2 linked regions of the Occultella kanbiaonis genome follow. The protein of the gene in region 2 binds, or shares a complex with, the protein of the main gene of each other region. Links are inferred from orthologs where the notes say so. Each region holds a gene or a part of one and is shown on either strand. Other genes may lie near its edges.

Region 1 (3,542 bases), 1.9 Mb from region 2 along the record:
TCGTAGGTGCGTCGCACGTCGGTCGCGTCCGGGGCGGTGAGGAGCCACCGGCCGTTCTCGGGGGTGCCGAGGAGGTTCGCGAAGCACGCCGGCGAGTCCAGGGCGGGCAGACACAGCCAGTCGATGGAGCCGGTCCGGCTGACGAGGGCGGCGGTGCGGGAGTCGCCGAGGACGGCGTAATCCTCGATCGGCGTGCGCGATGCGGCTGTGCTTGGGCTGCTCATCCCAGCCATTGTTGCCCCTGCCGGTGGACCACGCAGGCGCACGGCGCGCCGAGGCGGCGCCGACACGCCGTCGAACGGTTGTACGATGTCCGAGATTCGACTTACCATGTTGGGCGTGAGTGACACCCTTCTCGTCCGCGGCGCACGCGAGCACAACCTCAAGAACGTCAGCATCGACCTACCCCGGGATCAGCTGATCGTGTTCACCGGGCTCTCCGGCTCGGGGAAGTCCTCGCTGGCCTTCGACACGATCTTCGCGGAGGGGCAGCGCCGATACGTGGAGTCGCTGTCCGCCTATGCGCGGCAGTTCCTCGGCCAGATGGACAAGCCGGACGTGGACTTCATCGAAGGGCTGTCGCCCGCGGTCTCGATCGACCAGAAGTCGACGAACCGGAACCCCAGGTCCACGGTGGGCACCATCACGGAGGTCTACGACTACCTCCGGCTGCTGTTCGCGCGTGCGGGCACCCAGTTCTGCCCGGTGTGTGGCGAGCGGGTCACGGCGCAGACGCCGCAGCAGATCGTCGACCAGCTCCGGGAGATGCCCGAGGGCACCCGGTTCCAGGTGCTGGCGCCGGTGATCCGCGGTCGCAAGGGGGAGTACGCGGACCTGTTCCGGGACCTGCAGTCGCGGGGGTTCAGCCGCGCCCGGGTGGACGGCGAGGTCGTCCAGCTGAGCGAGCCGCCGGTGCTGGAGAAGAAGCTCAAGCACAGCATCGAGGTCGTCGTCGACCGGCTCGTGGTGCGCGAGAACATGCGTCAGCGACTGACCGACTCGGTCGAGACGGCGCTCGGGCTGGCCGAGGGCCTCGTGATCGTCGACCTCGTGGACGCGGACGCCGATGACCCGGGCCGGGAACGCCGGTTCTCGGAGAAGCGCGCCTGCCCCAACGAACACCCGCTCGCGCTCGATGAGATCGAGCCGCGCACGTTCTCGTTCAACGCCCCCTACGGCGCGTGCCCGGAGTGCACCGGGATCGGGACCCGACTCGAGGTGGACCCAGACCTCGTCGTCTCCGATGACGAGCTGAGCCTTGCCGGGGGAGCGATCGCCCCGTGGGCGCAGAGTTCCTCGCAGTACTTCGACCGGGTCCTCGCCGCGCTCGCGGACGACTTCGGGTTCTCCATCGACACCCCCTGGCGGGCCCTGCCGCAGCGTGCGAAGGAAGCGGTGCTGTACGGCAAGGACCACAAGGTGCACGTGAAGTACAAGAACCGGTGGGGCCGCGAACGCTCGTACTCCACCGGGTTCGAGGGGGTCATCGCCTTCCTCGAGCGGCGCCACTCAGAGACGGACTCGGAGTGGTCGCGGGAGAAGTACGAGGAGTACATGCGGGAGGTGCCGTGCCCGGTGTGCGAGGGCACCCGGCTCAAGCCCGAGGTGCTCGCCGTGAAGATCGGCGGCAAGTCGATCGCGGATGTGTGCGCCCTGCCCATCGACGAGGCCAAGACGTTCCTGGACGGCCTCGAGCTCGGCGAGCGGGAGGCCGCGATCGCCGGGCAGGTGCTCAAGGAGATCCACGCCCGGATGGGGTTCCTGCTGGACGTCGGTCTCGACTACCTGTCCATGTCCCGCCCGGCGGCCACGCTCTCCGGTGGCGAGGCGCAGCGGATCCGGCTGGCCACGCAGATCGGGTCCGGTCTGGTCGGCGTCCTGTACGTGCTGGACGAGCCGAGCATCGGCCTGCACCAGCGGGACAACCGGCGCCTGATCGAGACGCTGACCCGGCTGCGTGACCTCGGCAACACGTTGATCGTGGTCGAGCACGACGAGGACACGATCCGCGCGGCCGACTGGATCGTGGACATCGGTCCCGGTGCCGGCGAGCTCGGTGGGCACATCGTGCACTCCGGTGACTACGCCGGGCTGCTCGCCAACGAGGGCTCGATGACCGGGGCGTACCTCTCCGGGCGACGCTCCATCCCGATGCCGGCCAAGCGCCGTCGGCCGGAGAAGGGTCGGTACATGACCGTCGAGGGCGCCCGGGAGAACAATCTCCAGGGTGTCGACGTGTCGTTCCCGCTCGGGTGCTTCGTGTCCGTCACGGGGGTGTCCGGGTCCGGGAAGTCGACCCTGGTCAACACCATCCTCTACAACGTGCTCGCGAACGAGTTGAACGGCGCCCGGCACGTGCCCGGCCGGCACAAGCGGGTCACCGGTCTGGACCAGCTGGACAAGGTCGTGCACGTGGACCAGAGCCCGATCGGTCGGACGCCGAGGTCGAACCCGGCCACCTACACGGGTGTCTGGGACCACGTGCGCCGGCTGTTCGCGGAGACCACCGAGGCCAAGGTCCGCGGGTACACCCCCGGCCGATTCTCGTTCAACGTCAAGGGCGGCCGCTGTGAGGCCTGCTCCGGTGACGGGACGCTCAAGATCGAGATGAACTTCCTGCCCGACGTGTACGTGCCCTGCGAGGTGTGCCACGGCGCCCGGTACAACCGGGAGACCCTGGAGGTGCACTTCAAGGGCAGAACGGTCGCCGAGGTGCTGGACATGCCGATCTCGGAGGGCGCCGAGTTCTTCGCCGCCGTGCCGGCGATCGCCCGCCACCTGAACACCCTCGTCGACGTGGGCCTCGGGTACGTGCGCCTGGGTCAGCCGGCCCCGACGCTGTCCGGCGGTGAGGCGCAGCGGGTCAAGCTCGCGTCGGAGCTGCAGAAGCGGTCCACCGGCCGCACCGTCTACGTGCTCGACGAGCCCACCACCGGTTTGCACTTCGAGGACATCCGCAAGCTGATGGACGTGCTCCAGGGCCTGGTGGACAAGGGCAACACCGTCATCGTGATCGAGCACAACCTCGACGTGATCAAGAACGCCGACTGGATCATCGACATGGGCCCCGAGGGCGGCAACGGCGGCGGGACCGTCGTGGCGCAGGGGACTCCGGAGCAGGTCGCGGCCGTGCCCGCATCGCACACCGGGACGTTCCTCGCCGAGATCCTCGGCACCGACGCGGTGGCCGAGCTGAAGCCGATCACGAAGGTGGCCGACCTCGCCAAGCCGAAGGCTCGCTCGGTGCGCCGGGCGCAGAAGGCCAAGACCGCCTGAGACGGCCCGCCACACCTCGGCCCGGGGTGTGGCGGGCCGGCCTCAGCCGCCCACGGTCGCGGTCGCGAGCGAACCCAACCGGGAGTCGGCGCCGAGCCACACGCCGTCGGCCGCGGTGTGCCGCTCGTCGGAGAGGTGGGGCAGGAGGATGAACTTCATGCGACGGCGGCCACCGATCGCACGGGTGCCAGGGCGTCGCTCCACAGCTCGAGCTGGCCGAACAGCCGCTCCAGGGCAGCGGCCCGGGACGGGGCCGGGCTGAAGCC
Region 2 (4,314 bases):
ACGTGGCCGCTCAGGTCCGGCGTTGCCTGGAGATCTCGGTCGAGACGTGGCCGTCACCGATCGGACGGACCGACAACGACCTCGAACTGGTCCCTATCATCCCGGCCAGCGTCACCCACGCCGAACTGGGCGATCGGGTCGCTCACGCAGTACCCGCGGCCTGAGGAAGGACGATCTACATTCCTTCCTCAGGCGGCAGGTTCTGCTCGACGGCGGGAGGTACTTCCTCACGGCGGGGCGCCTGTCCTCGTGGTGGCGCTATGACGAGGAAGCAGCCACCTTCGCCGCGGCGGCGACCGTCGCACCCGGGGCCAGCACGGCGTCGATCAGGTCACCGACCCAGGTGATCAGCTGCTCGTCCCGCAGTGAGGCCCCGCCGACGCGCGACGTCGTCGGGGCCGGCACCAGGGCGGTGCGCACGGCCGGCTTGAGGATGGTCCCGGGGTAGAGCCGCTTCAGCCGCATCCCCGCGGACTCGGCCAGGTCGACCGGCGCGAACCGGATGTACTTGCCCTGCGCGGTCATGTCCGCGAGCCCGGCGGCACGGGCCTTGACCCGCAGCCCGGCGACGGCGAACAACCGCTCGACCGGCTCCGGCACCGGGCCGTACCGGTCCACGAGTTCCTCCCGGACCGCATCGATCGCCGCCTGGTCACCGGCCTTCGCGATCTTCGTGTACGCCTCCAGCCGGAGCCGTTCGTGCGCGATGTAGGTATGCGGCAGGTGCGCGTCGATCGGCAGCTCCACCTTCAGCTCGGGCAGCTCCTCGGGCACCTCGCCGCGGAAGTTCGCGACCGCCTCGGAGACCATCCGCACGTACAGGTCGAAGCCGACGCCTGCGATGTGCCCGGACTGCTCCCCGCCGAGCAGGTTCCCGGCTCCGCGGATCTCCAGGTCCTTCATGGCGATGGCGGTGCCCGAGCCGAGGTCGGTGTGCGCGGCGATGGTCTGCAGCCGGTCGTGCGCGGTCTCGGTGAGCGGGCGTTCCGGCGGGTACAGGAAGTAGGCGTAGGCGCGCTCGCGCCCACGGCCCACCCGGCCCCGGAGCTGGTGCAGCTGGGACAGCCCGAGCACGTCCGAACGCTCGACGATCAGGGTGTTCGCGTTCGAGATGTCCAGGCCGGTCTCCACGATCGTGGTGCAGACGAGGACGTCGAACCTCTTCTCCCAGAAGTCCATGATGACCTGCTCGAGCTGGTGCTCGCCCATCTTCCCGTGGGCGACGGCGATCCTCGCGTCGGGCACGAGCTCGGCGAGTTTCGAGGCGGTCCGGTCGATCGACTCGACCCGGTTGTGCACGTAGAAGACCTGCCCCTCGCGCAGCAGCTCGCGCCGGATCGCGGCGGCGATCTGCTTCTCCGCGTAGGCGCCCACGAACGTGAGCACCGGGTGCCGCTCCTCCGGCGGGGTGGCCAGGGTGGACATCTCCCGGATCCCGGTGACGGCCATCTCCAGGGTCCGCGGGATCGGGGTGGCGCTCATCGCGAGCACGTCCACGTTCGTGCGCATCTGCTTGAGGGTCTCCTTGTGCTCCACCCCGAAGCGCTGCTCCTCGTCCACGACCACCAGGCCGAGGTCCTTGAAGCGCACCTCGCCGGTGAGCAGCCGGTGCGTGCCGATGACCACGTCGACCGTGCCGTCGCTGATGCCCTCCTTGATGGCCCTCGCCTCGGCGTCGCTCTGGAACCGGGACAGGCCCTTGACCACCACGGGGAACCCGGCGTACCGCTCGGAGAACGTGTCGAAGTGCTGCTGCACGAGCAACGTCGTGGGGACCAGCACCGCCACCTGCTTGCCGTCCTGGACCGCCTTGAACGCGGCCCGCACGGCGATCTCGGTCTTGCCGTAGCCGACGTCGCCGCTGATCAGCCGGTCCATCGGGACCGCCTTCTCCATGTCCGCCTTGACCTCGTCGATGGTGACCACCTGGTCCGGGGTCTCAACGAACGCGAACGCGTCCTCCAGCTCACGCTGCCACGGGGTGTCCGGCGCGAACGCGTGCCCCTTCGTGGCCATCCGGGCCGAGTACAGCCGGATCAGCTCGCCGGCGATCTCCTTGATCGCCTTCCGGGCGCGGCCCTTCGTCTTGGCCCAGTCCGAGCCGCCCATCTTGTTCACCGACGGCGACTCCCCACCGGTGTACTTGGTCACCTGGTCGAGGGCGTCGCTGGGCACGTAGAGCCGGTCCCCCGGCTGACCGCGCTTGGAGGCCGCGTACTCGATCACCAGGTACTCGCGGGTGGCGGCCGTGCGCCCGGTCCCGATGGTCCGCTGCACCAGTTCCACGAACTTCCCGACACCGTGCTGCTCGTGCACCACGTAGTCGCCGGGGCGCAGCGCGAGCGGGTCGACGACATTGCGTCGCTTCGACGGCATCCGGCGCATGTCCCGGGTGGACGTGCCGGCCCGGCCGGTGAGGTCCGCCTCGGTGAACACGGCCAGCTTGAGCGGTTCCGAGACGAAGCCGCGGCCCACGCTCGCGGTGGTCACGAGCACGACACCGGTCGGCGGCAGCTCGGGGGCCTCGCCCGGGCGGGCGTCGCCCTGCGCCGGTTCGACGGCGGAGACGAGCCGGGCGGGCACGTCGCCATCGAGGAGCTGCTCCACCATGCGGCGGGCCGGCCCGGCACCTTCGGTGACGAGCACCAGGCGCCAGGCGGCGCCGGTGAGGTTGCGCAGGTCCGCGACGGCCCGTTCGGTCTCGCCGCGGTAGCCCTCCACGTCCCGCGAGGCGACCGTGACGGTGCGGGCGTCGAGCTCGTCATCTTCGTCGAGGAGCTCCTCGAGCTCCGCGTCGCCGGCGAACGAGCCGAACGTCCACCAGCCGAGCCCGCGGCGCGCGGCGACATCGCGCACCTGGGCGATGGTGGCGAAGCTGGCCTCGGACAGGTCGAGCGGGGTGTGCGCCCCGGCCGCGGCCGAGGTCCACGCGGCGGCGAGGAACTCCTCCGTGGTCGCGACCAGGTCGTGGGCGCGGCGGCGGACCCGTTCCGGGTCGTTGATGATCAGCAGGGAATCGTCCGGAACCAGGTCCAGCACCGGCTCCATCCGGTCCACCAGAACCGGGGCGAGGGACTCCATGCCGTCGACGGCGATGCCCTGGCTGAGCTTCTCGAGCATCTCGGCCGCCCCGGGCAGCCGCTCGACGAGATCCGCGGCCCGGGCACGCACGGCGTCGGTGAGCAGGATCTCCCTGGTCGGCGGCGCCCAGATGCCGTCCTCGCTCACCTCGAGCGAGCGCTGGTCCGCGGCCGAGAACCAGCGGATCTCCTCGACGTCGTCGCCCCAGAACTCGATCCGCTGCGGGTGGTCCTCGGTGGGCGCGAACACGTCCAGCAGGCCACCGCGGACAGCGAACTCGCCGCGGCGCTCCACCATGTCCACCCGGGTGTAGGCGGCGGCCACGAGCCGCTCCACGACGTCCTCCATCGGCGCGGTGTCGCCCGCGCGCAGCGCCACCGGCTCCAGGTCACCGAGCCCGGCGACGACCGGCTGGAGCGCCGCACGCACGGGCAGGATCAGCACCCGGATCGGGCGGGTCGAGCCACCCGCCCCGGTGCGCACCGTGCCGGCGGAGGCTCCGCCGTCGGGCGTTGGCGCTGCCCCTCCGCGGGCGAGTGGCTCCGCATGGGCGAGCCGGCGCAGCACGGCGATGCGGCGCGCGACGGTGTCGCTGCGCGGCGAGAGCCGCTCGTGCGGGAGGGTCTCCCAGGACGGGAACACGGCCACGTCCGCGGGATCGAGGTAGGCGGCCAGTGCGGCGGCGAGCTCGTCGCCCTCGCGCCCGGTCGCCACGACCACGACCAGCGGCCGAGTACCGCGACCGGCGAGCTCGGCGAGCAGGGGGGCACGGACCCCGACGGACGCGGAGACGTCGATCGCGCCGCGGGCGGACAGCGACTCCAGGAGCTCGCGCACGCCGTCGTCGGCACGCAGCGCAGGCAGGATTCCGGTGAGGTTCTTGGGCACGCGAGGCTTCCTTCCAGGGCGGTGCGGGAGAGGAACTGGCTCCCGTTTGCCGCACACGTCGAGCCCGAACCGAATCTCGGGCCGGGTCAGGTGCGCCCTCAAGCGTACGCCCGCCGCGGGAAGTCGCTTGTATCCTGAGCGCTGGGCCGGTTGTGGCCAGAATCCGAGGTTGCAGACATGGCCACAGATCCACCGGTCGACGGCGAGACCGACGCGCGTCCCGAGCCCGAGAGCGGACCGCGTCCGAAGCGGAAGCGGCTCAGCCGCACGCGGGTCGCCCTGATCGTGGCCGCCGGCCTGGTCGTCGTGCTGTTCGGCGGGCTCATCGCCACCATCGCGGTGATC

Evidence for each region. The genes of interacting proteins can lie anywhere in the genome.
Region 1: the proteins of mfd (region 2) and uvrA are in contact, whole or in part, in a crystal structure (PDB 4DFC), measured with the Escherichia coli proteins. The link is inferred for Occultella kanbiaonis from one-to-one orthologs.

The regions. Positions count from the first base shown.
Region 1 is NZ_CP046175.1:2,444,865-2,448,406, forward strand. What follows is about bases 1-3,476. They hold uvrA (excinuclease ABC subunit UvrA), read left to right. Parts: upstream 1-330; coding sequence 331-3,276; downstream 3,277-3,476. Other genes in these bases: GKS42_RS11290 (glycoside hydrolase family 15 protein), read right to left, coding at 1-224; GKS42_RS11300 (NADPH-dependent FMN reductase), read right to left, coding at 3,432-3,476. Also shown: more of GKS42_RS11300, read right to left, coding at 3,477-3,542. UniProt on the Escherichia coli protein: The UvrABC repair system catalyzes the recognition and processing of DNA lesions. UvrA is an ATPase and a DNA-binding protein. A damage recognition complex composed of 2 UvrA and 2 UvrB subunits scans DNA for abnormalities.
Region 2 is NZ_CP046175.1:4,306,135-4,310,448, forward strand. Bases 59-4,306 are described here. They hold mfd (transcription-repair coupling factor), read right to left. Parts: upstream 3,970-4,306; coding sequence 259-3,969; downstream 59-258. Other genes in these bases: GKS42_RS19825 (LCP family protein), read left to right, coding at 4,147-4,306. Outside these bases: more of GKS42_RS19825, read left to right, coding at 4,307-4,314. UniProt on the Escherichia coli protein: Couples transcription and DNA repair by recognizing RNA polymerase (RNAP) stalled at DNA lesions. Mediates ATP-dependent release of RNAP and its truncated transcript from the DNA, and recruitment of nucleotide excision repair machinery to the damaged site.